One region of the Cryobacterium sp. TMB3-10 genome, then DNA from elsewhere that is predicted to be linked to it. Evidence: predicted binding sites of a transcription regulator. Region 1 holds the regulator's gene; the other holds the start of a gene.
The links. Region 1 encodes LexA, which represses DNA repair genes until DNA is damaged. Its sites were predicted from a motif close to TCGAACANNTGTTCGA; they were not measured.
Positions count from the first base shown of each region.

Region 1 (15,824 bases):
GGGCGCAGTTCGGCGAACTGATCGGACGGGTAGCGTCCGGCGAGCAGGTCGAGGGTGGCCTCGTAGGCGGAGCGGGGCAGGGTGGCGAACGGGGCGCTGCGCCGTACGGCGTCGAACCATTCCTCGGCGTCGATGGGTTCGAGCGCGACGGCGGCGATGGTCTGCTGGGCGAGGATGTCGAGGGGGTTCGCGGGCACCTGCAGCGACTCGATCATGCCCGACACCATCCGCTCGGCGGCGACGGTGGCGTGGATGAGGTCGGCCCGGTGCTTGGGGAAGATGATGCCCCTGGACACCTCGCCGACCTGGTGGCCGGCCCGGCCCACGCGTTGCAGGCCGCTGGCCACCGACGGCGGCGATTCCACCTGCACGACCAGGTCGACCTCGCCCATGTCGATGCCGAGTTCCAGGCTCGACGTGGCCACCACGCAACGCAGCCGGCCGGACTTGAGGTCGTCCTCGATCATGGCCCGCTGTTCCTTGCTGACCGAGCCGTGGTGGGCGCGGGCGAGGAGCAGCTCGGCACCTTCGGTCTGGCCGCTGCCGCCCATCAGCTCGGCGGGCGGCCGCGGTGGCGGTGCGGTGGCGGTCGTTCGGGCAGCGGATGCTGCGCCGGCCTGGGCACCGGCCGCTCCCCCGGCGTCCGGGCCGCCCGCGAGCACCAGCTCGGCCTCCTCGGCCGCGGCGAGCCGCTCACTGTAGATCTCGTTGAACCGGGCGGTGAGCCGTTCGGCGAGGCGGCGGGAGTTGGCGAACACGATCGAGGAGGAGTGCGCGAGCACGGCGTCCACGATGGCTTCTTCCACGTGCGGCCAGATCGACCCGGTTTGCGGGGCCGCGGCGGAGGTGGCGCCCTCCGAGGCGGGCACGGCGCCGAGCTGGGTCATGTCGTCCACGGGCACCACGACGCGCAGGTCGAACCGCTTCTCGTTCTTGGGCGCCACGATCTCCACGGGTGCTTGACCGCCGAGGAACCGGGCCACCTCAGACGCCGGCCGCACCGTGGCGGACAGGCCGATCCGCTGCGCGGGGGTGGCCAGGAGCGCGTCGAGGCGTTCGAGGGACACGGCGAGGTGGGCGCCGCGCTTGCTGGCCGCGACGGCGTGGATCTCGTCGATGATGACGGTGTCGACGCCGCGCAGGGACTCGCGGGCGGCGGACGTGAGCATCAGGAAGAGCGATTCGGGGGTGGTGATGAGGATCTCTGGCGGTGTCTTCACGAGCGCCCGGCGGTCCGCGGCGGGGGTGTCGCCGCTGCGCACGCCAACGGTCACCCGCACCGGCGCCAGGCCCAGCCGTTCGGCGGCCTGGCCGATGCCCACCAACGGGGCGCGCAGGTTGCGTTCCACGTCAACGCCGAGAGCCTTCAGCGGCGAGATGTACAGAACCCGGGTGCCCGTGGGCGCGGCGGCCGCATCCTGTTCAACCGGTGTCGTGGAGGTCGAGTACAGCTTGTCGAGGGCCCAGAGGAACGCGGCCAGGGTCTTGCCCGACCCGGTGGGCGCGACGACGAGGGTGTGCGATCCGCGGGAGATGGCGTCCCAGGCGCCGAGCTGGGCCTCGGTGGGCGCATCGAACGCGCCGGAGAACCAGGTGCGGGTGGCCGGTGAGAGGCGCTGGAGGATCTCCGTCATCTACCCATCCTTGCCGATACCCCCGACATCGGCTCGTAAAGCCGCTCTTATCTGTTGCCGATGCGGACATCTGCGCCCGGTGCGCCGGGCGCACATGTCCGCTTGGGCAACAGTTGTTTCTGCGGGTGACGGATGGGCCGGGCGGCCGGCGGGCGTGGAGGGTCAGGCCGAGGCGACGAGCTGCACCCGCAGGGAGTCCACCCCGGTGGCGATCACATCGTTGGCCGCCCAGCGCGCCGCGAGGCGGGCCAGGGTGGCGTCCAGGAGGGCACGGCTGAGCCCGTCGACGAGTTCGAGGCGCACGATCAGTTCGGGCCCCGCCAGCCGGGACTGCGGGTCGCCCGCGGTCAGGCTCACGGAGAGCACTGACAGCTCGGTCGCGATGGACTCCTCGAACGCCACGGCGACGGAGCGGCTGGCGTAGCTGGGGGTCCAGGGCGCGCCCTGGGCGATCGCCCAGAGCGCCGGTCGGCGCACCGCGAACTCGGTGTCGGCGGTGGGGTCGAGCACCACGAGGTCGGTGCTCTCCTGGGCCGCCGCCAGTGCCACCCGCACGGCGTCGGCGGGCACCGGGCGCGCCTGGGCGTTCCACTGGTGCATGGCCGCGGCCGAGGAGAACACCGGGAGCACCGCGCGGCCGTCCGGGCCGGCCACGGTGATGATCGACAGTTCCTGGGTCTTGTCCACCCGCAGCCCGTGCGGGCCGGCGGCTCCGTCTGAAACGGTGCCGGCCTCATCCGCGCCGAGGGCGGTGACCAGAGGGATCAGCAGGCGCGCCGAACGGAAGGCGTCGACGACGTCCTCCTCGCCGGTCTCGCGGGCCTGAAAGCGGCGGAGCGCGCGCAGCAGGGCGGGCGGCGCGAGGCCGTCGTCGTCGGCGAACGCGGTGTCCTCCAGCGACCGGTTCGCCCAGGGCTGGCCGGCCGAATCCGCGGACGTGTCGCCGGCAGCCCCACCGGCGGAGCCGCCGACGGGGTCAGGCCGACCGGTCGAGCCGAGGTTACGCGCCGGAGACATCCAGCGCCTCGGCGAGGGTGAAGGCGCCCGCGTAGAGGGCCTTGCCCACGATCGCGCCTTCCAGGCCGAGGGGTACCAGTTCGCGCAGCGCGGCGATGTCGTCGAGGCTGGAGATACCTCCGGAGGCGATCACGGGGCGGTGGGTGCGCTCCATCACTTCGCGCAGCAGTTCGATGTTCGGTCCCTTGAGGGTGCCGTCCTTGGTGACGTCGGTGACGACGTAGCGGGTGCAGCGGGCCTCTTCGAGGCGCTCCAGCACCTGCCACAGGTCGCCGCCGTCCTTGGTCCAGCCGCGGGCGGCAAGGGTGGTGCCGCGCACATCCAGTCCCACCGCGATGGCGTCGCCGTACTGGGCGATCACGCTGGCGGCCCACTCGGGGTTCTCCAGTGCGGCGGTGCCCAGGTTGATTCGCTTGACGCCGGTGTTCAGCGCCGCTTCGAGCGACTTGTCGTCGCGGATGCCGCCGGAGAGCTCCACATTCACGCCGCGGAGCTGCTTGATGACCTTCTTGAGCACAGCGGTGTTGTTACCGCGCCCGAATGCGGCGTCGAGGTCGACGAGGTGGATCCACTCCGCGCCCTGGTTCGCCCAGTCGAGGGCGGCATCCATCGGGTCGCCGTAGTTGGTCTCGGTACCGGCCTCACCCTGGGTGAGACGGACGGCCTTGCCGTCGGCGACGTCGACGGCGGGCAGGAGGACCAGCTTCGGGGTCTTGTTGAACTCGCTCATGATGTGCTGTGGTGACCTTTTCGTGTTGGTGCGGCCGCGATGGAGCGACCGACGGGGGAATGTCTAGTCGCGGAGCGTGCCGAGCCAGTTCTTCAGCAGCCGGATGCCCGCGTCGCCGCTCTTCTCGGGGTGGAACTGGGTGGCCGACAACGGACCGTTCTCCACGGCGGCGAGGAACGGGGCGCCGTGCTCGGCCCAGGTGAGGCGGGGAACCGGGAAGGGCGGCATCACGTCGAGGCTCCATTCCTGGGCGGCATAGGAGTGCACGAAGTAGAACCGTTCCTCTTCCAGCCCGCGGAACAGCACGGTGTCGGGGTCGGGCGTGACCGTGTTCCAGCCCATGTGCGGCAGTACCGGTGCCGGCAGGGCGGTGACGGTTCCCGGCCACTCGCCGAGGCCCGCGGTGTCGATGCCGCGCTCGACGCCGTGTTCGAACATGACCTGCATGCCCACGCAGATGCCCATCACCGGCCGCCCGCCGGAGAGGCGCTTGTCGATGATGTCGCCGCCGTGGGCGTCGTTCAGCGCCGCCATCACGGCGCTGAACGCGCCGACGCCGGGGACCAGGAGTCCGTCGGCCTCGAGCGCGAGCTTGCGGTCGCCGGTGAGGGTGACGTCGGCGCCGGCGAGTTCGAGCGCCTTGACGGCCGAGTGCACATTGCCCGTGCCGTAGTCCAGGACGACGACCGAGGTCACAGTGCGCCCTTGGTGGACGGGATGCCGGAGACCAGCGGGTCGTAGGCCTTGGCCTGGCGGAAGGCTCGGGCGAAGGCCTTGAACTCGGCTTCGGCGATGTGGTGGGGGTCGCGGCCGCCGAGGACGGTGACGTGCACGGTCAACGCGGCGTTGAAGGAGATGGCCTCGAAAACGTGCCGCACCATCGAGCCGGTGAAGTGCCCGCCGATGAGGTGGAATTCGAATCCGGCGGGCTCGCCGGTGTGCACCAGGTACGGCCGACCGGAGATGTCCACGACGGCCTGCACGAGGGCTTCGTCCAGCGGCACCAGGGCGTCGCCGTATCGGGAGATGCCAGCCTTGTCACCGAGGGCCTGCTTGATGGCCTGGCCCAGGACGATGCCGATGTCCTCGACGGTGTGGTGCACATCGATCTCGATGTCGCCCTTGGCGTGCACGGTGAGATCGGTCAGCGAGTGCTTCGCGAACGCCGTGAGCAGGTGGTCGTAGAACGGCACGCTGGTGTGGATGTCGCTCACCCCGGTGCCGTCGAGGTTGATCGAGAGGTCGATGCTCGATTCGCTCGTTTCGCGCTGCAGGTGGGCACGGCGAGGCGAGGGCGTGACGTTGCTCATGGCGTTAGTTTATTCGGCTATCGGGCGGAGCCGTGCGATGGCGGCCAGGAACGCGCTCGTCTCGGCTTCGGTGCCGGCCGAGACCCGGAGGTGGCCGGGGATACCGACGTCGCGGATCAGGATGCCTTCGGCCAGGAGCGCTTGGAAGATCGCGTGCGGGTCGGAGACTCCGCCGAATAACACGAAGTTGCTTCCGCTGCGCAGTGGGCTGAAGCCGAGGTTCGTCAGTTCGGTCACCAGGCGATCGCGTTGCACCCGGATGTCGTCGACCATGGCGAGCATCTCACCGGTGTGGGCGAGCGCGGCCACGGCCGCCGCCTGGGTGAGGGCGGACAGGTGGTAGGGCAGCCGGACCAGGCGTAGCGCATCCGTGACAGCCGGGTCGGCGGCCAGGTAGCCCAGCCGCACGCCGGCGAAAGCGAAGGCCTTGCTCATGGTCCGGGACACGAGCAGGCGCTCCCGGCCGGGCAGCAGGGTGAGGGCGCTGTCGGTGCCGTCCGGTGCGAACTCGGCGTAGGCCTCGTCGACGACAACGATGCCGGGGGTGGCGTCGTAGACGGCCGCGATGGTCTCCAGCGACAACGGGGTGCCGGTCGGGTTGTTCGGTGAGCAGAGGAAGACGATGTCGGGCGAGGTTTCCTCCACCCAGCGGGCGGCGGTCTCCGGCGAAAGTTCGTAGTCGGCGTCGCGGCCGCCGGGGATCCAGCGGGTATCGGTGCCGGAGGCGAGGATCGAGTACATCGAGTAGGTCGGCGCGTAGCCGAGCAGCGACCGGCCCGGCCCACCGAAGGCCTGCAGAACCTGCTGCAGAACCTCGTTGGAACCGTTGGCGGCCCAGATGTTGTCGCGGGTGAGACCGTGACCGAGGTAGCCCGCGAGGGCGTCGCGCAGCGGGCTGAATTCCCGGTCGGGGTACCGGTTGACGGTGAGGATCGCCTCGGCCAGGGCCTCCGCGATGTCGGCGGCGACCGCGGGCGGGATCGGGTGGGTGTTCTCGTTGACGTTCAACGCCACCGGCACGTGCAGCTGGGGTGCTCCGTAAGGGGTTTGTCCGCGGAGGTTGGCACGCAGGGGCAGGTCGTCGAGGCTGGTCACCCGAACAAGCTTAGTTGCGCCCGCGGCCGACCCCTCGTATCCGAGGCGGGGCGGGGCGAGCAGCTCCGGGCTGATCGGCTCCGGGCTGAGCGGCTCGGGCTGAGCGGCTCAGTAGTCGGCGGGAAGGGCGAGGCGCTGGCCGGGCTGCACGGCCTCGGAGGACAGCTGGTTGAGGTTGACGATGTCGATGATCACGTCGCGCGGGTCTTGTCCGGGGGCGACAGACTCGGCCAGCTGCCAGAGCGACTGGCCGGCCTCAATGGTGACGTAGTCGAACGCGGCCGCGCCGATACCCGCGCTGCCCTCTGCCGCGGCCATGCCGCCGTTGACGGCGATGCCGATGACGCCGAGTACCAGGGGCACTGCGGCGAGGGCCGTGAAAACGGCCCGCCCGCGGCGGGTCAGCCGCAGGTGTGTGGTGGGCGGGGTGGCCGGGCTGTGGTTGTCCGGTGCTGCATATGCTGCGCTCATGTCAAACCTCCTGGTAACGCATCTGGCCCTCGGCCGGGAGGGCCAGATGCGAATCTATGTTCCGAATATATCTTCGAGTGTTCGAACAATCAACCCTGTTTCCGGATATTATGGAGACAGATTCCGCAACACACTCGAATGCATGTCTACGAACCGCTGCTCTGTGGCTACAGTTTCGATCGGGTAGCTGCACTCAAACAGACACCACCGACATTGCTGCCCGAGCCCGAGAAGTATGAGCTCGACGAGCACCAGCCCGGCGAGCACGAGCCCCACCAGCACCAGCCCGAACCGACTAACCAGAGGAGCGTCAACGTGGCACAACAGAGCACACCTCGGGACAAGGGCGGCACGCGACGCCGCAAGAGCCTGAGCGACAAACAGCGCGCGGTGATGGACGTCATCCAGCGTTCGGTGCGCGACCGCGGTTACCCGCCGAGCATGCGCGAGATCGGCGACGCCGTTGGTCTGTCCTCGTTGTCGAGCGTGACCCACCAGCTGCACCAGCTCGAGCTGAGCGGGTACCTGCGGCGCGACCCGCACCGGCCGCGCGCACTCGAGGTGCTCATCGAGCTGCCTCAGTCCTCAGAGGAGGTCACGCCAGGCGCCGCCGATGACTACCAGTCCGGCATCCAGGTGGGTGATGCGGCGATGGTGCCGCTCGTCGGCCGCATCGCCGCCGGTATCCCGATCATGGCCGACCAGCAGATCGACGAGATCTTCCCGCTCCCCCGCCAACTGGTGGGCAAGGGCGAGCTGTTCATGCTCAAGGTCGTCGGTGATTCGATGATCGACGCCGCCATCTGCGATGGCGACTGGGTGGTCATCCGCCAGCAGAAGACCGCGGAGAACGGCGAGATCGTCGCCGCCATGCTCGACGGCGAAGCCACGGTGAAGGTGCTGCGACAGCGCGACGGCCACACCTGGCTGCTCCCCCGCAACACCAACTTCGAGCCGATCCTGGGTGACTTCGCCGAGGTCCTCGGCAAGGTCGTCGCGGTGTTGCGTTCGGTCTAGATCCGCAACGCTCCAGGCACACAACAGGCCCGACCCCGCGAGGGGTCGGGCCTTCGTGTTGTGCCGGCGTAGTCAGGGCGGGCCAGGTCAGACCAGCGTCGCCCGAACTGCGCGGGTGGCATCGACGATGTTGCGCAGGGACTCTACGGTCTCCGCATACCCGCGGGTCTTCAGTCCGCAGTCCGGGTTCACCCAGACCTGGCGAGCGGGGATCGATTGCAGGGCCCGCTCGAGAAGTTCGGTGATCTCGGCCACACCGGGCACCCGCGGCGAGTGGATGTCGTAGACGCCCGGGCCGATGCCGTGGTCGAAGCCACTGGTCTGCAGGTCGGCGACGACCTCCATCTTCGACCGAGCGGCCTCGATGCTGGTCACGTCGGCGTCCAGGTTGCGGATCGCGTCGATGACGACCCCGAACTCCGAGTAGCAGAGGTGGGTGTGGATCTGGGTCTGGTCGGCGACCCCCGCGGTAGCGAGCCTGAACGACCCGACCGACCAATCCAGGTAGTCGGCGTGGTCCTTCTTCTTCAGGGGCAGCAGCTCGCGCAGCGCGGGCTCGTCGACCTGCACCACCCGGATACCGGCCGCCTCGAGGTCACCGATCTCGTCGCGCAGCGCGAGCGCCACTTGCCGGGCGGTCTCCCCCAGCGGCTGGTCGTCGCGCACGAACGACCAGGCCAGGATGGTGACCGGTCCGGTGAGCATCCCCTTGACCGGCTTCTCGGTGAGGGTCTGGGTGTAGCTGGACCACTCCACGGTGATGGGCGCCGGCCGCCGGACGTCGCCCCACAGGATCGACGGACGGGTGCACCGGCTGCCGTAGGACTGCACCCAGCCGTTCTCGGTGACGGTGAAGCCATCGAGGTTCTCGGCGAAGTACTGCACCATGTCGTTGCGCTCGGGTTCACCGTGCACGAGAACGTCGAGGCCGAGGTCTTCCTGCAGCTGCACGACCCGGCCGATCTCGGCGCGCATGAGCTCCTGGTAGTCGGCGGATGCGAGTTCACCCGAGACCAGGCGGGCGCGAGCGCGGCGGATATCGCTCGTCTGCGGGAACGAGCCGATGGTCGTGGTCGGCAGCGGGGGCAGGTCGAGCACGGCATCCTGAGCGGCCAGGCGGGCCTCGTAGTCGCCGCGGCTGAAGTCGGCCGGGGTGAGGGTGTCGAGGCGGGCGCGTACGGCTCCGTCACGCACGCCGGGCGAGACCCGGCGCGCCTCCAGCGACGCGGTGGCCGCGTCGAGATCGGCCTGCACGGCAGCCTGCCCCTCGGAGAGGCCGCGAGCGAGGGTGGCGACCTGACCGATCTTCTGGTCGGCGAACGCCAGCCAGCCGGTGAGGTCGGCGCCGAGCTTGGTCTCGTCGGTGACGTCGTGCGGCAGGTGCAGCAGCGAGGTGGAGCTGGAGACCGCGATCCGGTCGCTCAGCGCGCCCAGCTGGGCCACCTTGTCGAACGCCGCCGCGAGGTCGCCGCGCCAGATGTTGTGACCGTCGATCACGCCGGCCACGAGGGTGGTGTCGGCCAGGCCGGGCACGTCGGCGGGCACCGTGCCGCGCACGAGGTCCAGGCCGATGGCCTCGACCGGGGTCTTGGCCAGAACGGGTAGGGCGTCGTCGAGGCTGCCGTAGGGCGCGGCCACGAACAGTCCGGGCCGCCTGTCGAGGCCGCCGAGGGTGTCGTAGGCCCGGGCGAGGGCGGCGAGGGCACGGTCGCGCGGGATGTCGATGCTCTCGCTGACGAGGGCCGGTTCGTCCAGCTGTACCCACTCTGCACCCGCGGCGGCGAGGCGCTCGATCAGGGTGGCGTAGACCGGCAGCAGGTCGTCGAGGCGATCGAGCGGGTGAAAGCCGGCCGGGGCCGTTTCGCTCGGCTTGGCCAGGAGCAGGAAGGTGACCGGACCCACGATGACGGGTCGGGTGAGGAAGCCGGCGGCGACGGCCTCGTCGAATTCCCGCACGATGCGGTCGCTGGCGAGGTGGAAGTTCGTCTCCGGGCCGATTTCCGGCACCAGATAGTGGTAATTGGAATCGAACCACTTGGTCATTTCGAGCGGCAGGTTCTCGCCGGCGCCGCGGGCCAGGGTGAAGTAGCCGGCGAGGTCGAGGTGACCGTCGGCGTCGACGAGACCGGCGAAGCGGGTGGGGATGGCGCCGACGGTCACCGCCGCATCCAGCACCTGGTCATAGAAGGAGAAGCTCTCCGGAATCGACGAGTCGCTGCGGCCGAGCCCGAGGCCGACGAGCCGCTCCCGGGTGGTGTTGCGCAGGGCTGCCGCGGTGGCTTCGAGTTGAGCGGCGTCGATCCGGCCGGCCCAGAAGGCTTCGACGGCCTTCTTCAGTTCGCGGCGGCGGCCGATCCGCGGGTAGCCGAGGATCGTTCCGGTGGGGAATGCGGGGACGGTGATGGTCATCAGTAGTGGTCCTTCGTGGAGTGGATTCCGGCACGGGTGTCGGCAGGGCTGGTCGAGGGATGGGTCGGAGGTGGGTTGTGAGCGGAGACGACCGGTTGTGCCGGTGCGAGCGCGCCGGCGCGGTCGAGCACGGCGAGCACGGTCTCGTGCTGGTTGAAGGCGTAGAGGTGCAGGCCGGGAGCCCCGCCGGCGATGAGCTTCTCGGCGAGGGCGGCGGCGTGGCTGACGCCGATCTCGCGCTGGCCCTCGAGGGTGGGTTCCACTTCGAGCTGGATCGAGAGTTCGGCGGGCAGTTCCTCCCCGGAGAGCTCGAGGATGCGCCGCAGCCTGCCGGGGCTGGTGACGGGCATGATTCCGGGCAGGATCGGGAACTCCACTCCGGCTTCCCTGGCTCGCTGGATGAAGCTGAGGTAGTGGTCGGCGTGGAAGAAGAGTTGGGTGATGGCGAGGTTGGCGCCCGCCGCCTGCTTGGCCAGCAGGGTGTCGATGTCCTGCGCGGTGGATCGTGAGCGCGGGTGCCCGTTAGGGAACGCGGCCACGGCGATGCGCACGTGCTCACGTTCGGTCTTCACGGCGCGGGCGCGAGGGAGTCCGGGGATGGGGGTCTCCTGGTACGGCACTCGCTCGGCCTGTACCCGATGGATCAGTTGCACCAGCTCGCCGGCACTGTGCAGGTCGCCGAGGAAGGCGTCGTTCTCGGTCAGGCCCTCGGGCGGGTCACCGCGGAGGGCGAGGAAGCTGCTCACGCCGGCATCGAGGAACTCGCGGATCAGGCTGCTCGCCTCGGCGTGCGAGGAACCGACGCAGGTGAGGTGCGCCATCGGGTCCACGATGGTGGCCCGGCGGATGTAGCGCAGCACGTCCAGGGACGAGGTGCGGGAGGAGCCGCTGGCACCGTAGGTCACCGAGATGAACTTCGGACGGGCCGCAGCCAGGGCGTCGATGGTGGCATGCAGGGCCATCGTCGCGGCATCCGTCTTGGGCGGGTACAGCTCAAACGAGAACGGGATGCTCGACCGACAGTCGGGGTCCGTCGGTGGGGTCGTGGGGGTCGCTGTCATGGTTCCTCATTCGGCATGGTGGGTTCAGTTCGAAGGGCCTGGCGGCCGCGGACCGCCACGGATACCGGGCGGCTGCTCGCGGGCGGGTGCCGGGCTCGGCTGTCGCTCCATGCCGGGCAGAGTATCCCGCCGGCAACGAATGTGATGACTCTAACAACGCACCTTCGGGCGCGCTGCTGCGTGGCCGATTGTTACGTTCGCGGCCGATCTGGGGCGTTAACAGCCGAAGGCGGCACCCGTTCCTGGTTCAGGAGCGGGTGCCGCCTTCGGGCGGATCGGGGTCAGCCGGGGATGGCCGGTGCCACCACGAACGGGGTGAACTGGGCCTCGATACCGGGCGACACGAGGGCCGTTACCTGGGTGCCGGTCTCGGAGTAGTCCAACGCCAGAACCTTGCCCTGCTCGTGCAGGATCGGGATGAGGTCACCGCGGTCGTAGGGGATCAGCAGTTCCAGGCGGATTTCCGGACGGGGAAGCATGGTCTCGAGAACCCGCAGCACCTCGTCGATGCCCTCGCCGCTGCGCGCCGACACGAAGATCGCCTGGGGGGCGAGGCCCCGCAGCACGAGCCGGTCGTCGTCGCTGACCAGGTCGCTCTTGTTGAACAGCACCAGCTCGGGGATGTCACTGGCACCGACCTCGCCGATGACCTCGCGCACCGTGGCCAGCTGGCTGGCCGGGTCGGGGTGGGACGCGTCGACGACGTGGATGATGACATCGGAGTCCGCGACCTCCTCGAGGGTGGAGCGGAACGCCTCCACCAGCTGGTGGGGCAGGTTGCGCACAAAACCGACGGTGTCGGTGAAGGTGTACAGCCGACCGTCGTCCGTGGTGGACTTTCGCACCGTGGCGTCCAGGGTGGCGAAGAGGGAGTTCTCCACGAGCACGCCGGCCTTGGTGATGCGGTTGAGCAGGCTGGACTTGCCGGCGTTGGTGTACCCGACGATCGCGACCGACGGCACCGCGTTGCGCTTGCGGTTGGCGCGCTTGGCCTCGCGGGCGGGCTTCATCTCCAGCATCTGCTTGCGCAGCCGCGACATCCGGGTGTGGATGCGGCGCCGGTCGAGTTCGATCTTCGTCTCACCGGGTCCACGCGAGCCCATACCGGCACCGGCGCCACCGACCTGGCCACCGGCCTGGCGGGACATCGAGTCACCCCAGCCGCGCAGCCGGGGCAGCAGGTAGGCGAGCTGGGCGAGTTCGACCTGCGCCTTACCCTCCCTGCTCTTGGCGTGCTGGCTGAAGATGTCCAGGATCACGGCGGTGCGGTCGATGACCTTCACCTTGACCACGTCTTCCAGGGCTCGCCGCTGGCTGGGTGCGAGTTCGGTGTCGGCGATCACGGTGTCGGCGCCGAGCGCCGCCACGATGGAGGCGAGCTCGAGGGCCTTGCCCTTGCCGAGGTAGGTGCTGGGGTCCGGGGTGGCGCGGCGCTGCAGCAGACCGTCCAGCACCGTGGCGCCGGCGGTTTCGGCCAGGGCGGCGAGCTCGCGCATGGAGTTCTCGGCGTCGAGCAGGCTACGGGCGGAGTAGACGCCGATCAGGACGACGTTTTCCAGGCGCAGCTGGCGGTACTCAACCTCGGTGACGTCCTGCAGTTCGGTGGAGAGCCCACCGACGCGGCGCAGGGCGTTGCGGTCTTCACGTTCGGTCTGTTCGCCGTCGTGGTCGCCGCCGTCGAAACCGCCGTTGGCCGGGCGTGCCGAGAGGGCCTGCGCCGATCCGCTCGCGAACAGCGAGTAGCCGGAGGACCGGCTCTCGGCGCTGGCCAGCACGCGCGCAACTACATCGTCATCGCCATCGTGTGGAGCGTTTATATCAGTCATTGCTTTAACTCTAGTTCCTCTTTTTTCGATAAGTTCGCTGTATGGCTTCCGAACACTATTTCTCGTCGACTCCGGGCAGCGACCTGAAATTGCGGCAGATCACCGTGAAGATCGCCGGTCAAATCCGTGCGGTCACCACCGCGAACGCGATTTTCTCCCCCGAGCACATCGACACCGGTACCAAGGTGCTGATGCGTGAGGCTCCGCTGCCCTCCGGCGGCGGGGATGTGCTGGACCTCGGCTGTGGCTGGGGACCGATCAGCCTGCATCTGGCGCTGGCCGATCCCACGGCCACGGTGTGGGCCGTCGACGTCAACGAGCGAGCCCTCGAGTTGGTGCGGATGAACGCCGCCAGCCTGGGGCTCACCAACATCAACGCGGTCCTGCCGGCGGATGTTCCCGATTCCGTCGTGTTCGCCGGCATCTGGTCGAACCCGCCGATCCGGGTGGGCAAGGCCGAGCTGCACACGATGCTCGAGCACTGGCTGCCGCGTCTGAAGCCCGGCTCGGATGCCTGGCTCGTCGTGCAGCGCAACCTCGGCTCCGATTCGTTGCACCGCTGGCTCGCCGAGGAGTTCCCCGGCGCCGGGCAACCCGGCGCGCTCGAGGTTTCCCGCTACGCCACCGACAAGGGCTTCCGCATCCTGCAGGCCCACAAACCCGCCTGACGCTCCCCCTCGAACTGTGAGGTAGGCCCCACAACCCGGGGGCCTTTGTCACAGTTCGCGGCGGGGTTAGGCGAGGGCGAGGGTGCCGTCGAAGACCAGGGTGGCGGGGCCGGACAGGGAGACGTGCTCGCCGTCCTCGGTGGGGAACATCCGCACGCCCAGAACGCCGCCGGGGACCTCGACACGCCACTGGTTCGGCGCGCCCTGGCCGGCCCAGTGCCGGGTGGCCAGGGCCGCCGCGACGGCACCGGTGCCGCAGGACAAGGTCTCTCCGCTGCCGCGTTCGTGCACGCGCATACGGATGCGGCCGACGCCGTCGACGACGAGCGGGTCATGCGGCAGCACGAACTCCACGTTGGCGCCCTCGGCGGGCTCGGGGTCCAGCTGCGGAATGAAGGTCAGGTCGGCGCTCTCGAGCTCGTTTTCGTCGGCGAGGGCCACCACCACGTGCGGGTTGCCCACGTTGATGCCCAGCCCCGGGCGGGCAACGGCGAGGTTCTTGGCACGCACCAGGGTCTCCCCCGGTTCCAGCCGCCACCGGCCGAGGTCCACCTGGAACCCGGTGGCGTTCTGCTGCACGTCGCGCACGCCGCTGCGGGTGCCGATGGCCAGAGTGTCGCCGGGGCCGAGGTCGACGAGGCCCTGTTCGAGGAGGAATCGGGTGTACACCCGGATGCCGTTGCCGCACATCTCCGAGACTGTGCCGTCGGCGTTCCAGTAGTCCATGAACCACTCGGCGCCGTCGTCTTCGGCGAGGGCCGCGGCACCCGCATCGAGGTTGGCCGAACGCACCGCGCGGATGATGCCGTCGGCGCCGACGCCGAACTGGCGGTCGCAGATGCCCTGGATCTGCTCCGGGGTGAGGTCGAGTCGGCCGTCGGGGTCGGCGAACAGCACGAAGTCGTTGCCGGTGCCGTGGCCCTTGGTGAAGTGGAGATCGATGCCCATGTGTTCAGTTTAGGGACTCGGGCTACGGTATTCGGCGTCAGGGCAGGTGGCTGACGGCCTGGTCGACACGGTCCGCGTCGTCGGCGTCGATCCAGTGCGTGTGCGGGTCACGTTTGAACCAGCTCACCTGACGGCGGGCGTATCGCCGGGTCAGCTGCTGGGTCGCCTCGACGGCATCCGCCTGCGACATTGTGCCGTGCACCTGGCCGAGGGCCTGGGCGTATCCGATGGCCCGGCTGGCCGTGACGCCGCCTTCCAGGCCGGCGGGGATGAGGGCGCGCACCTCCTCGACGAGTCCGGCCGTCCACATGCGGTCCACTCGGGCGTCCAGGCGCGGGGTGAGCACCTCGCGGGGCAGGCGCAGCCCGAGGGTCACGGCGGGCATCCAGTAGACCGGGTCGCCGGGCAGGGCCGCGGTGTGCGGGGCGCCGGTGAGTTCGACGACCTCGAGGGCGCGCACGAGCCGGCGGCCGTTGCTGGCGCCGATGCGGGCGGCGGCGCCGGGGTCGACGGCCTTGAGCCGGTCGTACATCAGGCCGGGGCCCTGATCCACGAGCTCGGCCTCGAGGCGGGCGCGGAGCACCGGGTCGGTGCCGGGGAACTGGAAATCGTAGACGACGGAGGACACGTAGAGACCGGACCCGCCCACGAGGATGGGCACGGCACCGCGGTCGAGGATGCCGGTGATGGCGGCGCGGGCCTCCACCTGGTAGCGGGCGACGGTGGCCTCGTCGGCCACGTCGAGCACGTCGAGCAGGTGGTGCGGCACCCCGCGGCGCTCGGCGGGGGCGAGCTTGGCGGTGCCGATGTCCATGCCCCGGTAGAGCTGCATGGCGTCGGCGTTCACGATCTCCGCCGGCCGGCCGGCCGCGATCAGCCGTTCGGCGATGTCCAGGGACAGCTCGGATTTGCCGGTACCGGTCGGCCCGACGATGACAACGAGCACCGGGTCCTAACGTTCCGCGTCGTCGACCGGGTAGATCGGGATCGTCGTGGCGCCACCGTGCAGTGTCAGGCTGGGCCCGCCCACCCGCAGGGTCGGCAGACCCAACGAGACCGCGCCGCCGGTGGACGCCGCCGGGGCGGGCACACCGCAGGACTCGGCCTGCTCCCGGTCCCAGGCGTCGCCGGCGATGGTGCGGCGGATCCGGAGCGGCGTGCCGTCGAGGGAGTCGGCGATGAGGTGGAACGGTGCGGCCTGGGTGACGGTCACGGTGACCATGTCGCCGGGCCGGGGCAGGTCGGAGCCGGCGGGCACGTCGAAGTGCACGAGCCGGCTGTCGGGGGCCCGGCCGCTGAGCCGGTGGGTGTCGGCGTCCTTGCGGCCCTCACCGTTGGCGACGAGGAGTTCGACCTCACGGCCGATGATGGCGCGGTTCTCCTCCCAGGAGATCCGTTCCTGCAGGGCGATGAGCCGTTCGTAACGGTCCTGCACGACGGCCTTGGGCACCTGGTCGGCCATGGTGGCTGCGGGGGTGCCCGGCCGGATGGAGTACTGGAAGGTGAACGCCGTGGCGAACCTGGACTCTTCGACGACCCGCATGGTCTCGAGGAAGTCTTCCTCGGTCTCGCCGGGGAAGCCGACGATGATGTCGGTGCTGATCGCCGCGTCGGGCATCTGCGCGCGTACGCGCTCGA
Region 1 covers NZ_SOGH01000021.1:121,843-137,666, reverse strand. The annotation lists gene E3T22_RS12050 (DEAD/DEAH box helicase) at 1-1,634, opposite strand, end outside; gene E3T22_RS12045 (SseB family protein) at 1,797-2,651, opposite strand; gene priA (bifunctional 1-(5-phosphoribosyl)-5-((5-phosphoribosylamino)methylideneamino)imidazole-4-carboxamide isomerase/phosphoribosylanthranilate isomerase PriA) at 2,635-3,381, opposite strand; gene hisH (imidazole glycerol phosphate synthase subunit HisH) at 3,445-4,077, opposite strand; gene hisB (imidazoleglycerol-phosphate dehydratase HisB) at 4,074-4,691, opposite strand; gene E3T22_RS12025 (histidinol-phosphate transaminase) at 4,701-5,786, opposite strand; gene E3T22_RS12020 (LysM peptidoglycan-binding domain-containing protein) at 5,895-6,257, opposite strand; gene lexA (transcriptional repressor LexA) at 6,573-7,274, shown strand; gene metE (5-methyltetrahydropteroyltriglutamate--homocysteine S-methyltransferase) at 7,362-9,683, opposite strand; gene E3T22_RS12005 (methylenetetrahydrofolate reductase) at 9,683-10,744, opposite strand; gene hflX (GTPase HflX) at 11,026-12,570, opposite strand; gene E3T22_RS11995 (class I SAM-dependent methyltransferase) at 12,612-13,238, shown strand; gene dapF (diaminopimelate epimerase) at 13,305-14,186, opposite strand; gene miaA (tRNA (adenosine(37)-N6)-dimethylallyltransferase MiaA) at 14,224-15,132, opposite strand; gene miaB (tRNA (N6-isopentenyl adenosine(37)-C2)-methylthiotransferase MiaB) at 15,139-15,824, opposite strand, start outside.

Region 2 (15,824 bases), on a different contig from region 1:
TACATCCATCCTCGATTCGAACCGATCCTGCGCGAGACCAATGGCGTCGTCATCTTCCACGAACAGGTGATGCGCCTCTTCGACGAGCTCACCGGCTGCGGGCTCGGTCACGCCGACGTGCTGCGCCGGCACTTGGGCCGGCCGGAGCAGCTGAGCGTGATCGAGGCGTACGTGCGCGAGAACGCCCTCGGCCGTGGCTTCGATGCCGGCACCATCGACAGGGTCTGGACCGTGCTGGCCGGGTTCGGCAGCTTCGGCTTCGCCAAGGCGCACGGGGCGGCGTTCGCCCTGCCCACCTACCAGTCCGCCTGGTTGAAGACCCACCACCCGGCGGCGTTCCTGGCCGGACTGCTCACGCACGATCCGGGCATGTGGCCCAAAGACCTGCTCGTGGCCGAAGCCCGGGTGCTCGGCGTGCCGGTTCTGGGCCTCGACGTGCAGCACAGCGCCCTCGACTACAGGGTGGAGTCCGTCGGTGAGGGCCAGGGCATCCGGATGCCGCTGCCGGAGCTCTCCGGATCGAGCGACGCCGAGCGCGCCCGCATCGTGCGGCACCAGCCGTTCACGTCGCTGCAGGACTTTCGGGACCGGGTGCACCCGCGTCGGCGTACTTTCGAGGCCCTCGCCCGCGTCGGCGCGCTGGACAGCTTCATCGATCACGATCGCACCCGCCGGCACGAGCTGCTCGCGCACATCCAGTCGCTGCGGGGCACGGCCATCACCATCGCCGATGACCAGCTCGCCTTCGAGGTTCCGTTGCCGGTGCTCGACTACGAGGGTGCGCGCTTCGACACCGTCACCTCGCTGCAGCTGCGCGGGCGCACCCAGTCCGACCTCGAGCTGCTCGACACCGGTCTGGCCGTCGCCGGCCACCGGATGCGCAAGTACTACCCGCTGTTCGCCGAACTCGGCGTCACCCCGGCCGCCCAGCTGGCCACCCTGCCCGGCGGCACCGATGTGCTCCTGGCCGGCGTGCGCCGGGCCACGAACACCCCGCCGATGCGTGACGGGCGCCGGGTGGTGTTCGTCAGCCTCGACGACGGCACCGGTCCGGTGGCCAACGTGGTGTTCTTCCACGACGCCCAGGAACGCATCGGCGGCGGCGTCTTCCAGACCGAACTGATGCTGGTGCGTGGCCGCACCCGGCGCTCGGGTGCCCGCGGGGTCTCGGTGACGGGTGAGGGCATGTGGGACCTCGTCACGGTGGCCAGGGACCGGGCCAGGGCACAGGCCAAGGCTCTCAAGGCGGCCAGGGCGGCGGCGCTGGACGCCGAACCGTCCGTCGCCAAAGCAACGGCGGCCGCGGTGGCCCGGCCGCCGATGCGGCGGGCGGCCGGCTCCGGTACGACTGAATTCGACCTGTGGTCGACGCAGAGCGCGTGATCTCTAGTCGGTCCCCTCGGGAACGTCAGGTGCCGGATCGTTCTGCTCGGTGTCGTCGCCCCCGAGATCCTGGTCTGCATCGACGTCTTCGTCGACGTCCACACCCACGTCTTCCTCCTCCGCGACCGCCGGTGGAGTGACGAACACCCCGGGGAACGGATCTCCACCGTACTTCGCGTTCGCCACCGACATCACGGCCGGCCACATCCGGTGCCGCGCGGTGGCGGCGGGCCCGCTCTCGAAGTTGATTGCGCGCTGATTGGCGTTCCCCGTGACGGTCACGACGCCGACGACGGTCGCCACCTTGCTGCTCGCTCCGCTCATCCAGGTGTCCTTGGCGTTGTCGGTGGTTCCGGTTTTGCCGAACATCGGCACCCACGGCACCGTGCCGGTGTTCGACTGCACGGCGGTTCCCCTCGACATCACCTGACTGAGAGCGGCCACCATCTGACGTTGGGTTTCCGGCAGCACTGAGTCCTCGCACCGCGAGACGGGGATGGGCACCTCGGTGCCGTCGGCGCCGATCATCCGGTCGATCACGATCGAGCTGCAGGTTGTCCCGTTGTTGGCGATGCCGGCGAAGGCGACGGCCATGCTCAACGGGGCGATCTCGTTCGTGCCGATCACGGATGCCGCGCTCTGGCTCAGCGGTTCGCCGTCGGCGCGGTGCACTCCGAAGGCCTCGGCCATCTTCCGGATCCCGCAGAGGTCGAGCCGCTTGGCCATGGCGATGAACCCCGTGTTGATCGACCCGATGGTGGCCTCCAGCGCGCTGTAGTTGCGACCGGATTCGTTGGCGTCGTTCTTGGGGCTCCAGCCCTCCGAATCGTAGTTCTGTGGGCCGAAACAACTGTCGTTGAAGGTTCCCCATTGTGATCTGGGCGCGGAGTCGACGCGCTCGTCCAGGGAATGGCCGGTGTTCAGCCAGTCCGCGAGGGTGAAGACCTTGTAGGTGGAGCCGGGCTGGAACCCGCGGGATCCCCCGGCGACGAAGTCGGTGTTGTAGTTCACGCTGCTCCAGTTGCTCCCGGTGGCCTGCACCTCGGGGTCCTGGCTGTAGTCCTTGTTCTGCGTCATGGCGAGCACTCGGCCGGTGCCGACCTCGACGCTCGAGATGACACCGCCCACGTCCCAGCCGGCGCGGGTCTTCGGCACGTTCTCGTTCATCGTCGCGACTGCGGCGTTCTGAAGGTCGAGGTCGAGGGTGGTGTACACGTCGAAGCCGCCCCGGCGGATGTTCTTGATCCGCGCATCCTCGTCGTCGCCGAAGACCGGGTCGTTCGCCAGGACATGGATCACGTAGTCGCAGAAGTACGCGTTTGCCCCGGCGGTCTGGCATCCGGTGCTGGGCTCATGGATGGTCGGTTCGATGGGTGCCGCCATGGCCTCATCGAACTCGACCTGGGTGATCTTGCCGTATCTGAGCATCTCCCCGAGGATGTAGTCGCGGCGCTGCCGGTTGTCCAGGTAGCCATTGGCCACGCCATTGGTCTCGCTCGCCGGCCGGTCGAGCCTGAACTTGCCGGGATTGTTGACGATGGCCACGACGCTGGCCGCCTGCGCCACCGTGAGATCGGCCGCCGTGCTCCCGTAGTAATAGGCGGCCGCGGCCTCGATGCCGTACACGCGGCCGCCGAAGCCGGCGATATTGAGGTACTGGCGCAGGATGTCGTTTTTTGCGTATTTCTTTTCCACGCCGATCGCCAGTCGCATCTCCTTGAGCTTGCGCGATGCCGTCGTCACCGTGGCCGCCGCGTAGCAGTCCGAGATCTCCTCCTCGGTAGGGAGCATCTCGCACTTCTGCACGAGCACGTTCTTGACGTACTGCTGGGTGATCGACGATCCGCCCTGCACGCTTCCCCGGAACGCCGTCGTCAACGCGCCGCGCATGGTTCCCTGCAGGTCGACGCCGCCGTGGTCGTAGAAGCGCGGGTCTTCCCCGGCGATCGCGGCGTCCTTCACGTTCTGGCCGATGTCGTCCCAGCCGACCTCGACCCGGTTTTGGTCGTACAGGGTCGCGAGCAGGATCGACGTTCCGTCCGGGCCGGTGGCATAGATGTTGCTGCGTTGGGCGAGCGGCTCGATCTCGAGGTAGTTCGGCAGGGTCTCGAAGACGTTGATCGTGCTGGTCGCCGCCACGCCGGTGAGCGCAACGACCGGTGTCAGGCTCACAGTGACCAACAGCCCGGCAATGGCGCTCGTCGCGGCCAGACCGATCAGGCCGCCGAGCACACCGCCGAAGGATCGCGGTGGGGTGACTCCGGTTCCGTTCATCCCGTTTGTGCCGTTGCTCACCATTCTGTGCTCACCATGGTTCCGCCGTCCGCCCCTCCACACACCAGGCACGCCCAATCGCGCCAGTAGTCATCCACTCAATGCCGCTCGGGAACGCTTCGCTAGGGGCTTGCCGAACCCCTCGAACAGGGGCAGTGCGCCGCTGGACGGACGGCGCGGGTTTCGGGCGGCGTTAGAGTTGCGTGTCACGTTCTCTGGAGGAAAGATGGCCGGACCGGCAATGCCCAATGTGCCCAGCAGGCGCAACGTCAAGGTGCTCACGGATGCGATCATCGCCCTCGAATCCGGAACCGGCGTGTCCGCCATGTTCCTGACCAAGCGCTACGGCGCCTTCACGATCGACGGCACCGCATTCATCTCCGCGTCGGTCAAGACACTCACCGTCGGCGGCCGCTCCATCGAGCAGAATCTCAAGCCGCACAAGTCCCTGCAGGCATTGCGCACCCTTGAGCCGAGCGACGGTGAGACGGCGGATGAGGCGCCGGGCATCGAACAGGACCTCACAGCACCCGCCGTGGCACACGGCGACCTGATCTCGGTGCTCTTCGTCGACCCGGCCTACGGGCCGTTCACCGTCACCGGGGTGGCTGTCGCGTCGACGGTGAGCGATGTGGTGCTCGTCGGCGGTTGGTTTGTGAGCCGGGCCGGCACCACGGCTCCCCGCGTGGTGAGTGTTGAGGTGTTGGCCGCCAGCGGCACCCACGAGTACCCGTTGCCGCCGCGCATCGTGAGTTGGGGCGAAGACACCGAGGGCGCGACCGAGTACTGAGCTCCAGAGCGAGCCAACCCCCTTGAACCCGAAACGACCCGGCAGCGAAAGCTGCCGGGTCGTTCGTGAAGCGGGTACGACTACGCGCGAACGCCCGTGGCCGTGGTCTTCTTGGGCCAGGCCGGAGCGAGGGTAAGGATGGCCCAACCGAACAGGCCGGACAGGACGCCCATGCCGATGGCGAAGGCCGAGACACCGAACGACACCACGGAGGTGAAGAGCGAGGTGCGCAGGAACGACGCGTTCATGACCGTCGCACGCAGCGGGTCTTCCTTGTCGAGTTCGGCGTAGGTCTTGCCCTCGGCCATGTCCAGCGCGTGGTGGTTGATGATGTCGGCCTGGGCGAATGCGGAGAACGGTCCGACGACCGGGGTGCCGGCGAGGAACGCGGCGTCTTCGGAGACGGTGATCTTCTCGGCGGAGAGCTGCGAGCTGACAACGCCCCAGACCACACCTCCACCGATGATCATGACGACGGCGCCAAGAATTCCGGCCCAGCCGATGAGCTTGAGGACCTTGACCTTGGTGGCTCCCAGGGTGGTGGCCGGAACGGTTGCTGTTGACACGATGTTGCCTTTCGTTGCGGTTCTGAAGATGCTCACAGTCTGGCAGCATCCGGTTTTCCCAGTCAGGGTACAAAGTCCCTGGCTTCAAATTCGTAACACTTAAGGTGCTGATCAGAACGAAAAAAGGCCTCACACATTTATATGCGTAAGGCCGATATTCGTCGGTGTGTCAGATTTCTCGACTCCTAGAAGACCGTCAGTCCCCGTGCCTCGAACTGGCCGCGCACCCGGGTGAGCACGTCGTTCTCCGGCGGGTGCACGCCGTGCAGCGGGTACGGGATGCTCAGGCGGTCCCACTTGTCCTCGCCCATCTGGTGGAAGGGCAGGACCTCGACGCGCTGAACGTTGGGCCAGCTCGCGACGATGTCGACGACGGCTTCGACGTTGTCGACGGCGTCGGTGAGCCCGGGCACCAGCACGAAGCGCACCCAGACCGGGATGTTGCGCTCGGCGAGCCTGTCGCCGAAGGCGATCGTCGGTGCAAGTTCGCGGCCGGTGACCTTCTTGTAGGTGTCCGGCAGGCCCGACTTGACGTCGAGCAGAACCAGGTCGACATTGTCGAGAAGTTCGTCGGAGGCGCTCTTGCCGAGGTAGCCGGAGGTGTCCAGGGTGGTGTGCACGCCCAGGGCGTGCGCCTCCTTGAACATCCGCTTGACGAAAGCGGGCTGCATCAGCGGTTCGCCGCCGGAGATGGTGAGGCCACCGTTGGTGGCCTTGAAGACGCCCAGGTAGCGGGTCATGCGGGCGACCAGGTCGTCGATGGGCGTGACCAGGCCGTCGCGCATCTTCCAGGTGTCCGGGTTGTGGCAGTACTGGCAGCGCAGCAGGCAGCCGGAGAGGAACAGGGTCATGCGGGTGCCGGGGCCGTCAACGGCCGTCACGAGCTCCCAGGAGTGCACGCTGGCGACGGTGCCCTCGCGGATTGCCTTCATTTCGAGGGTGTGCAGTTCGGCCTTGCGGTCGACGTCGTTCAGGGCACTGATCTCGTCGGCCACGTCGACCGAAAGGTCGACGTGCTCGACGACTACAGGACAGGCAACGCTAGGGAAGCCGAGGTTGATTGCGGTCATGGTCTCGTCCTACCTAGCGTTGCCGGTCATCTGTAAGGGTGTTCTCTTAGTGCGAGTGGAACGTGCGGCTGATGACATCCATCTGCTGCTCGCGGGTGAGCCGGACGAAGTTCACCGCGTAGCCGGAGACGCGAATCGTCAGCTGCGGGTAGTTTTCCGGGTGCTCCATGGCGTCTTCGAGAGTCTCTTTGTTGAGCACGTTGACGTTGAGGTGGTATCCGCTGGCCGAGGTGAACGCGTCGAGCAGTCCGACCAGGCTGGTGACCTGCTCGTCCTTGGTGTGACCGAGGCCACTGGGAACGACGGTGTTGGTCAGCGAGATGCCGTCCTGCGCTTCACTGTACGGGAGCTTGGCGACGCTGAGTGCCGACGCGAGCATGCCGTGGGTGTCGCGGCCGTTCATCGGGTTTGCACCCGGTGCGAACGGCTCACCCTTGCGACGGCCGTCCGGCGTGTTGCCGGTGGCCTTGCCGTAGACCACGTTGGACGTGATCGTCAGGATCGACTGGGTGTGGATGGCGTCGCGGTAGGTCGGGTGCTTGCGGATCATCGTCATGAAGCGTTCCATGACGTCGATCGCGATGGCGTCGACCCTGTCGTCGTCGTTACCGAAGGCGGGGAACTCGCCCTCGACGGTGTAATCGACAACCAGACCGGTCTCGTCGCGCACCGGACGGACCGTGGCGTACTTGATAGCGGACAGCGAGTCAGCAACCACGCTCAGGCCGGCGATGCCGCAGGCCAGGGTGCGGATGATCTTCTGGTCGTGCAGGGCCATCTCGAGGCGCTCGTACGCGTACTTGTCGTGCATGTAGTGGATGCAGTTCAGCGCGGTGACGTAGGTCTCGGCGAGCCATTCGAGGGTCTCGAGGTAGGCCGGGAAGACGGTGTCGTAGTCGAGGACCTCGTCGGTGTTCGCTGCGGTGGCCGGTGCGATCTGCTTGCCGGACACCTCGTCGCGGCCGCCGTTGATCGAGTACAGCAGCGCCTTGACAGCGTTGACGCGGGCTCCGAAGAACTGCATCTGCTTGCCGACGCGCATCGGCGAGACGCAGCATGCGATCGCGGCGTCGTCACCCATCTCGTTGCGGATGAGGTCGTCGGACTCGTACTGGATGGCCGACGTGTCGATCGAGACCTGGGCGCAGAAGCGCTTGAAGCCCTCGGGCAGCTTGTCGCTCCACAGCACGGTCAGGTTCGGCTCGGGTGCGGGGCCCACGTTGTACAGGGTCTGCAGGAAGCGGAACGCGGTCTTGGTGACGAGCGGGCGACCGTCTTCACCGATGCCGGCGAGCGACTCGGTGACCCAGGTGGGGTCGCCGGCGAAGATGTCGTCGTACTCGGGGGTGCGGAGGAACCGGACGATGCGCAGCTTGATGACGAGGTCGTCGATGAGCTCCTGGGCGCCGGATTCGGTCAGGGTGCCGGCCTTGAGGTCGCGCTCGATGTAGGCGTCGAGGAAGGCCGCGTTGCGGCCGAACGACATTGCCGCACCGTTCTGCTCCTTGACCGCACCGAGGTACGCGAAGTACAGCCACTGAACGGCTTCCTTGGCGGTGGTGGCGGGCTTGGAGATGTCGGAGCCGTAGCTGGCTGCCATCTGCACGAGTTCCTTGAGGGCCCGGATCTGCTCCGAGTTCTCCTCGCGGGCACGGATGATGTCCTCGGTCGAGGGCTCCATGTCCAGCTCGGCGCGGTCGTTCTTCTTGCCGGCGATCAGCGCGTCGACACCGTAGAGGGCGACACGGCGGTAGTCACCGATGATGCGGCCGCGGCCGTAGGCATCCGGGAGTCCCGTGATCAGGTGGCTGCTGCGCGCACGACGCACACCGGGAGGGTAGACGTCGAAGACCGCGGTGTTGTGCGTCTTGCGGTAGTCGGTGAAGATCGTCTCGAGCTCGGGCGACACGGGGTAGCCATAGGTCTCGAGGGAGGTGGCGACCATGCGCCAGCCGCCGAACGGCATGATCGCACGCTTGAGCGGCGCATCCGTCTGGAGTCCGACGATGACCTCGTTGGCCTCGTCGATGTAGCCGGGCTTGTGCGCGGTGATGGACGACGGGGTCGTCGCGTCGATGTCGTAGACACCCTTTTCGCGCTCGACCGGGAACATCGCGGACAGTTTTGCCCAGATGCCGGTGGTGCGCTCGGTGGCGCCGGCGAGGAAGCTCGCGTCGCCGAGGTACGGCGTGTAGTTGCGCTGGATGAAGTCGCGCAGGTTGATCGAGTCCTGCCACGGGCCGCTGACGAATTCGGCGGCGCCGGTTTCTGCAAGACCCTGCTGGTCGCTTCGGATGCCATCTGTGACGGTCATATGGTGTGCTCTCCTTGTAGGATCGAGGCTTTCCCGCTGACTGGGTGTTTATCCCACCGTGCGGGCCATGAGAGCAGGACCACGAGGTACCAGCTAGTGCCACGGTGCCGGTGATTCGCCCTCTACTGGGAACACTACCCTCCGAGTGGGGCCCGAAACCGGGACCTTGGTCCCGTATTCACCTCCAGTTGGGGGGTGTCAGCCCGGGGTTATCGAGCGCAGTTCGAACTCCCGCACCGGCCGGGCAGTGCTGGCCGCACAGGTGCTGAGCAGCGGCGCCGACAGGCTCTCGGTGAGCTTCACCGCGAGCCGTTCATCGCCGTGGATGAAGCTCACGGTGTGCACTCCCCCCGATTCCGTCCAGGAGCTGTAGTCGAAGGCGTCGATGCGGTCGTCACCCCGGTTCGCCCGCGCGAACGCGGCAGCCGCTTGCACCACATTGGGCAGCGAGCTGCGGCCCCGGAACCAGCGCGGTTCGATACGACCGTCGAGGTAGGCGTCGACGAGGTCCGCGGCTTCGGCGGCGGTCACCCGGCCGTAGTACAACCCGTGCGGGAACAGGATCAGGGTGGCCGCGAACCTGTCTCCGCCCAGGTGCGAGCATTCCCAGGTGGCGGCCGGGTAGGCCTGGGCGAGGGCGGTGACCACCGGCCGCCCCTTCACGGCGCAGCACTGGTCGTGCCGGGCATGGGTGCACACGCAGATGAGCGGCTCGGTCGACGGCGCGCCGGTCGCACCGTCCAACGGCACCTGCAACAGATCGGCGGGATCGGTCACCACCCCCCAGTGCACCCGTTCGTGTCCGACCCTGGCGTCAACGGCCGCCCACCGCCATTCGGTCTGGGCGCGGCGCTGGTGCGCGGTGCGGCCGGTTCGACGAATGGCGAGCGGGCGGATGCCCGCGGATTCGATGCGGGTCACCAGAGCCCGGGCGAGTGCGGGGTCCAGCGGCGACTGCAGGAACGCGTGCGCGCCCCAGGCCCCGTCGATCTCGACGAGGAACCAGCGTTCGCCATAGCCGGCCGTACCCGGGAGCGGATCGCCGCGCTCCAGCGACCGATCGCTGCACGGCAGCCAGCCCGGGGCGGAGGGGAGGCTCATCGCACCACCAGGACACCCTCGCGCACCAGGCGCCGGGCCACCACGAGGGAGGACGCCGCATCCAGTCCGGCCAGGCCGCCGGCCTGCAGGGGGTGTCCGGTGAGGATCTGGGCCAGGGCGTCGGCGGCCTCCGCCGGGAGCGTCACGGTCTTGTCCGGCAGCACGAGAGAGACGTCACCGGGGTTCGGGCCCGCCCGGAACCGGGCGCCGAGTCCCCGCCGCAGGCTCACGGTGGTGGCCTCGTGCAGTGCGGTGGCGGCCGCCGTGGTCGCCAAGGGGCCGATCGGCTCGGCCCGGGTGGACGCCCGCAGGCGCCCGGCCAGTCGCCGGGACACCGCCTCGGCCGGGGCCGCATCCGCGCCCGTGAACCGGCTGAAGTCGTCGACGGTGTCGGCCAGCAGGGCGCCGACGGTCGCCGCATCCGTGAGGTCGACACCCAGGGGAAGGGCGGCGCGCAGGCTCTCGGCGGCCGCAGCGTGCGCGACGGCCTCGCGCAGCACATCGTGGCGGGTGAGGGCGGCGACGCCGATGGTGAGGTGGATCGAGGTGCCGCCCAGCGCCGTCGCCGAGTGGATCCACCCTCGGGGCAGGTAGAGCACGTCGTTCGGCCTGAAGACCTCGTCGATGGCCGGCTCGTCCTCGGCCCGTCGCTCCACCGCACGGCGATGGTCGGTCCACGGCTGGTCGCGGAGTGGGCGCGGGTGCACCGGAGGATGGATGCGCCAGCGCTTCTCCCCCGCAATCTGGAGCACAAACACATCGTGCACGTCGTAGTGCGGGTCAAAGCCGCGCTCCGCGGCCGGGGTGACGTAGGCGTTCACCTGGACGGGGTGCCCGAGGTCTCTCGTGAGCTGCCGGGTGAATTCGGCCAGCGGCGGCCAGGTGCGATGCAGCCCCTGGAGCACCAGGGTGGCTCCGTCGGTGAACTCGTCGAGCACCTTGTCGGCGCTCACCTGGTCGGCGATCTCAGCGCCCAGGCCGCCCGGTGCGGTGTACCGGCCGGGGTCGAGCACGGTGCCCTGCCGCGCCATGCGCACAAACGGGGTGCGCAGACCACGGTGGGTGACCAGCTCGTCGACGGCGTCTGCGGTGAAGAGGTCATCGAACCTGCCCCGCAGGGCGGCCGCGCGGGTGAAGAGCGGCCGACGGTCCCAGTAGTCCGTGGCGAAGGCCTCCGGCGTGACCTCGAGCAAGCGCATGAGCGCGGGACGATCGCTCGCCCCGCGCCCTTCGCTCGTCATCAGGCGGTTCCGTCGGCGCCGCCGTCGTGACCTTCGGGGTTGGCGCCGCCGTCTGCAACGCCCTCGCTCGAGGCGGAGCCGTCAGCGCCACCGTCGTGGCCTGCCGGGTTGGCGCCGCCGTCCGCGGTGCCCTCTCCGGCGTCCGCGGTTCCGTCGGCACCGCCGTCGTGGCCCGCCGAATTGGCGCCGCCATCGGCCGTACCTTCGTTCGCATCCGCGCCGGATGTGGTGATGTCGTCGTCATTGATGCCCACTGCATACCTCCGTAGCCGTAACCGGGCGCCGGCTGACGCCCAAGGCGATAGTACGTCGCGGGCCGCCCCGATGGCAGGGCCAGCAACAAATCACCGTCGGTTGAGCCCGTCGAGCCTGGTGACCCAGAATCCGGACTCGGGCGCCCTCATGCCGCGGCTACTCGTCTTGCCGGCGGTATTTGGGGTCGTGGGCGCGGTGTTGGGGTGGTTTTCGCCAGGTGTCGGTGGGGTCGATCCAGTGTGGGGCTTTGACTTCGGGCATGCCCAGGACCATGCGGATGTGCCACCCGGAGGTGTCGATGTTGTGGTGGTGGCGCCAGCACAGCAGTACCCCGTTCGAGACGTTGGTGGGGCCGCCGTGCTGCCACGGTGTCACGTGGTGGACTTCGGTCCATTGCGGTGGGCAGGTGCAGCCGGGGATGATGCAGCCGCCGTCTCGGGCGGTGATCGCCCTGCGTTGCAGCGGCGTGAAGCAGCGGACTGTGTCGCCGAGGGCGAGGACGGCGCCGGTGCCGCCGAAGAGGATCGGCCGGAAGCCGCCGTTGTCGACCATCTGGTTGATCGTCTTCATCGGGATCGGCCCCTCGACGCCGTCGATCCAACCGACCCCGACCCCGTTGATCAGGTCGGTTGCGTTCACGTGCACCATCACCGTCGGCGGCATCCCGCCCATGGTCGGGGTGCGAGGGTCTTGGGCGACCTGGACCAGGATGCCGCGGAGAATATCGGCGCGTTTCTGACCACCGTCGCGTTCGTCGAGGATCTCGCCGGGCACGAGTTCGCCGGCCTCGATACGCTGCTGCTCCTCCGCGGACGGGAACGCGGGAGCGCTGCGCGCGGACAGGAACGTGTCGAACAGGTTCTGCATGATGCCCTTGAGCTCCGGGGTCACCCCGCCGCGCAGCGGGTGCAACCCCTGGGCGAGCTTGCCGAACGAGAACGTGGATTTGGCCTCGAGGATCTCCGCAGTGGGCGCGGCCCCGTCCGGGTTCAACACCGCCTGCCACGTCGCCGCCATCTCCCGGATCCGGTCCGCCGGGAAAGTGAACCCCGCCGACGCACCCAGACGCCGGACCGGCCCCGTGCAGACTTGTCCGGCGCCGGCGCCGGCGCCGGCATCATCGGCATCGGTGGCGGTGGCGATGTCGCCGGGTCCGGGGGTGCGGCCGAACACGGACCCGGTCGCGGACTCCACCAGCTCGGCCTCACCACCGTCCACCAGCAACTGGTCGGCATCGAAGCGGCCGTGCACCTTGTAGTCGGCCAGGCCCTTCACAATGTTCTCCGCCGCATCAAGACCGATCTCCCCGGCGCTCAGTGCCGCGGCCACGAACGGGAACTCGGGCTCGAGGACCATGCCGCCCAGCATCCGCGGGGCGACCTTCTCACCCAGGGCCACGCGCCGTTTCATCTCCGGCACCGACGTGCCGGTCAGCCCGATCAGCAGATCATTCTGGTGCGACGCCCCCAACCGCCAGGCCAACGACTCCGTGCCCAGCCCGCTGCGGGACCGGTAACCCACCACGGTCGCCGTGGCCACCCGGGCGGCATCCACCGGCCGGCCGGTCCGCTCGACCATCTGCGTCAACGCGACCACCTCCGGGTCACTCAACGCGTTCACATCAATGGAATCCATCACCGCCATCACCGTCCGCGCCGCATCATCCAACGCCTGGAGCTTCTGACCGAACGCACCAGTATGCGCGCGCTGCACCCCTGGCAGCTCGGCCGGATCCCGCCACTCAGGCCGCGGCTTAGACGGACCCCGACCGGACCGACCGGGACGGGACGAGCCCGTCGCGGGGCCGGCCGCAGGGCCGGCTGCAGCGGCGGCCTTCATGTCGGTGGTGCCGCTCAGACTGTCGGCATCCGGGCCGGTGAAGGGATCCGGACCGACCAGACCGGTGTTCCAGTCGTGCAGGTTCGGACCGGTGGGAGTCATTCCCGTCGGTGCGGTGGAGCCACTATCCAGCTCGTCGTCCATACCCCCATTCTCTCACGAATCGCACCTATATGCGAGGAAATGTCAGCAAGTTCCGGAACGGATATCGAAAACATTTCCTAACTGCAGAGGATGGCTCGCGGGGTCTCGACAAGCTCGCCCGCCGGGACGGGCGCGTTGTCGAGGACGGGTTGCGGGTTCGAATTCGGCATGGTCACCACGAAATCGACAGGCACGACAAGCGGGGATAGAACACTCTCGCGCCCGACCAGCGCTCGGACCTCGCGCGCGGGCCGACGCCCTAGAGCTTCTTGCCGGGGTTGAGGATCGAGTGCGGGTCGAAGGCCGCCTTCACCCGCAACTGCAGGTCGCGCAGCACCGGGCCGAGCTCGTCATCGAGGTGTGCCCGCTTGAGCACACCAATTCCGTGCTCCCCCGACGCCGACCCGTCGAGCGAGATCGCCAGGTCGATCACCCTGGCGAACGCCGCGTGCGCCTTGTCGATCTCACCGGGCACCTCGGGGTCGTAGCCGATCACCGGGTGCAGGTTGCCGTCGCCCACGTGGCCGCCGGTGCTGATGGGCACGTCGAGTTCCCGGGAGATCTCGGCCAGACCCTGCAGCAGGGCGCCGAGCTGGGAGCGTGGCACCGTGATGTCCTCGTTCAGGCAGCCGCCACGCACGGCCTGCACGGCCGGGTGCAGCAGACGCCGCGCGCTCATCAGCCGCTCGAGCGACTCGGCATCGTGTGCGATGGTGACCACGCCGGCTCCGGCGGTTCGCAGCACCTCGGCGTAGACCTCGACGTCGTCGTGGGCCTGGCCGATCTGGTCCGACTGCACAAGCAGCAGCGCGCCGGCCCCGGCCGGCAGAGTGGAGGCCGGATCGAACGCGTTGATCGCGGCGATGCAGGCACCGTCGAGGAATTCGACAACGCTCGGCCGGCGGTCCCCGGCAACGATCGTATTGGCGGCCGCCAGCGCATCCGCGGTGTTGGCGAAGGTCGCCGCCACGCCGGAGGGGCTCCCGGGTTTGGGCAACAAGCCCACGGTGATCTCGGTGATGATGCCCAGGGTTCCTTCTGAGCCCACCAGCAACGCGGTGAGGTTGTAACCGGCGACGCCCTTGATGGTGCGCTGCCCGGTGCGCACGATCGACCCGTCGGCGAGCACCACCGTGAGTTGGCGCACGAAGTTGCCGGTGACGCCGTACTTGACAGAGAGCATCCCGCCGGCGTTGGTGGCCACGTTGCCGCCGATGGTCGAGGCTCGCCACGAGCCGGGATCCGGCGGGTAGAACAGGTCAACGGCCTCGGCCGCGCGGGCCAGCGCGATGGTGCGCACGCCGGCCTGCACCGTGGCGGTCTGGTTTGCGGCATCGACGGCCAGGATCTTCTTGAGCCGGGTGGTGCTCAGCACGATGGCGCCGTCGATGGCGTTCGCCCCGCCGGCCAGCCCGGTGCGAGCTCCCTGCGGCACGATCGGGATGCGGTGGGCGGCTGCGATGGTGACGACCGCGGCGACCTCTTCGGTGCTGGCCGGAAAGACCACGGCCAGCGGCTCACCGCTGAAGGTTCCTTCGGACTGGTCCCGACGGTTGCTCTCGGTGCTGGGACCCGTCACGATCTGCGCGGCGGAGAGCACGGCGGAGAGCTCGGTGACAACTGTGGACGCGACGTGGGTCTCGGTCATGAATACCTCTGCTGGAATCGCACCGTCGACCGGTGCCTCATCGACGCGCTCACTCGTCAGACCGCGCCCGGGGCCACAATTCTATGCAGGTGATTTCACCGTGACCCGCGCTTTGGCAAGGCCGGCCCGGTAATTCTGGGCGTCCATACCGCTTTGCATATCTCACCCTCGCCGCGGGCGCTAGGGGCCTTGTGCGGGCATTGTGACCCGGGGAACCGTGTTCCGTCACACCCCGAGTTCCGCGCGCAGCGCCCAGGCATTCCGCACCGCGTTGCCGTCGCCATCGTTGTTGAAGTAGGCGAACACCTCCCGGCCCTGGGCCGACCACTCGCGAATGCGGCCTGCCCACCACCGCAAGTCGGCATCGGAATACGACCCCGCGTAGAGGGAGTCATGCGCAGGGCCGTGCAGCCGGAGATAGACGAAGGGCGCGGTCGCGCGCAGCACACAGGGCAGCCCCGCCCCGCTCATCACGCAATAGGCGGCTCCGTGCCGCTCCAGCAGGGCGAAGACCTCGTCGTCGAGCCAGCTCTCGTGCCGGAACTCCACCGCCACCGGGATCCAGCACGGAAGGGAGCCGAGGAAGTAGTCCAGGCGTGCGTCGTCGCGGGTCTGGCCTGGGCCCAGTTGCACCAGGAGAACGCCGCGCCGGTCGCCCAGCTCGTGCCAGCCCGCGCCGATCCGCTCTGCCCAGACCTCCGGCGCATAGAGCTTTTTCGCGTGGGTCAGGCCCCGGGGAGCCTTCACCGACATCTGAAAGCCCGGGGGCAACCGTCGGTGCCAGCCCGCGAACACCGTCGCGCGGGGCCACCGGTAGAAGCTCGCATTGAGTTCGACAGTGTCGAAGGCCGCCACGTAGTACGCCAACCGCTTCGCTGCGGGCAGGCCGATGGGATAGAGCACGTTCTCCCAGTGGTCGTAGCTCCAGCCCGAGGTACCGATGTGAATCATCGGTCCGGTCATAACACCGGGTCTGTAGTATTTCAAGTCACGGTCCGGCGACATGACCGGCACGTCTACGCAGCGGGGGGTGGCACGGATTTCAGGGGATGTTCGACACACGTCTCGCCCACGCCTGCCACCGGCGCGCTGGGCGACGGGCCACCGCGCCCGGATGATCGTGGCCGCGATCACCCTCGTACTGGTTGTGGCTGTCGTCCTGGTCGTACGGGCGGTTTCCCTGGCGACGGCCCAGAGCG
Region 2 covers NZ_SOGH01000020.1:27,197-43,020, reverse strand. The annotation lists gene E3T22_RS08275 (DNA polymerase III subunit alpha) at 1-1,383, shown strand, start outside; gene E3T22_RS08270 (transglycosylase domain-containing protein) at 1,387-3,657, opposite strand; gene E3T22_RS08265 (hypothetical protein) at 3,884-4,447, shown strand; gene E3T22_RS08260 (aromatic ring-opening dioxygenase LigA) at 4,528-5,013, opposite strand; gene pflA (pyruvate formate-lyase-activating protein) at 5,199-6,083, opposite strand; gene pflB (formate C-acetyltransferase) at 6,130-8,397, opposite strand; gene E3T22_RS08245 (sucrase ferredoxin) at 8,596-9,498, opposite strand; gene E3T22_RS08240 (cupin domain-containing protein) at 9,495-10,739, opposite strand; gene E3T22_RS08235 (BatC protein) at 10,739-10,993, opposite strand; gene E3T22_RS08230 (HNH endonuclease signature motif containing protein) at 11,151-12,977, opposite strand; gene E3T22_RS08225 (FAD-binding oxidoreductase) at 13,237-14,625, opposite strand; gene E3T22_RS08220 (DUF72 domain-containing protein) at 14,851-15,588, opposite strand; gene E3T22_RS08215 (hypothetical protein) at 15,740-15,824, shown strand, end outside.
Region 2: the regulator LexA is predicted to act here: its motif matches at 13,042-13,057, upstream of E3T22_RS08230 (HNH endonuclease signature motif containing protein).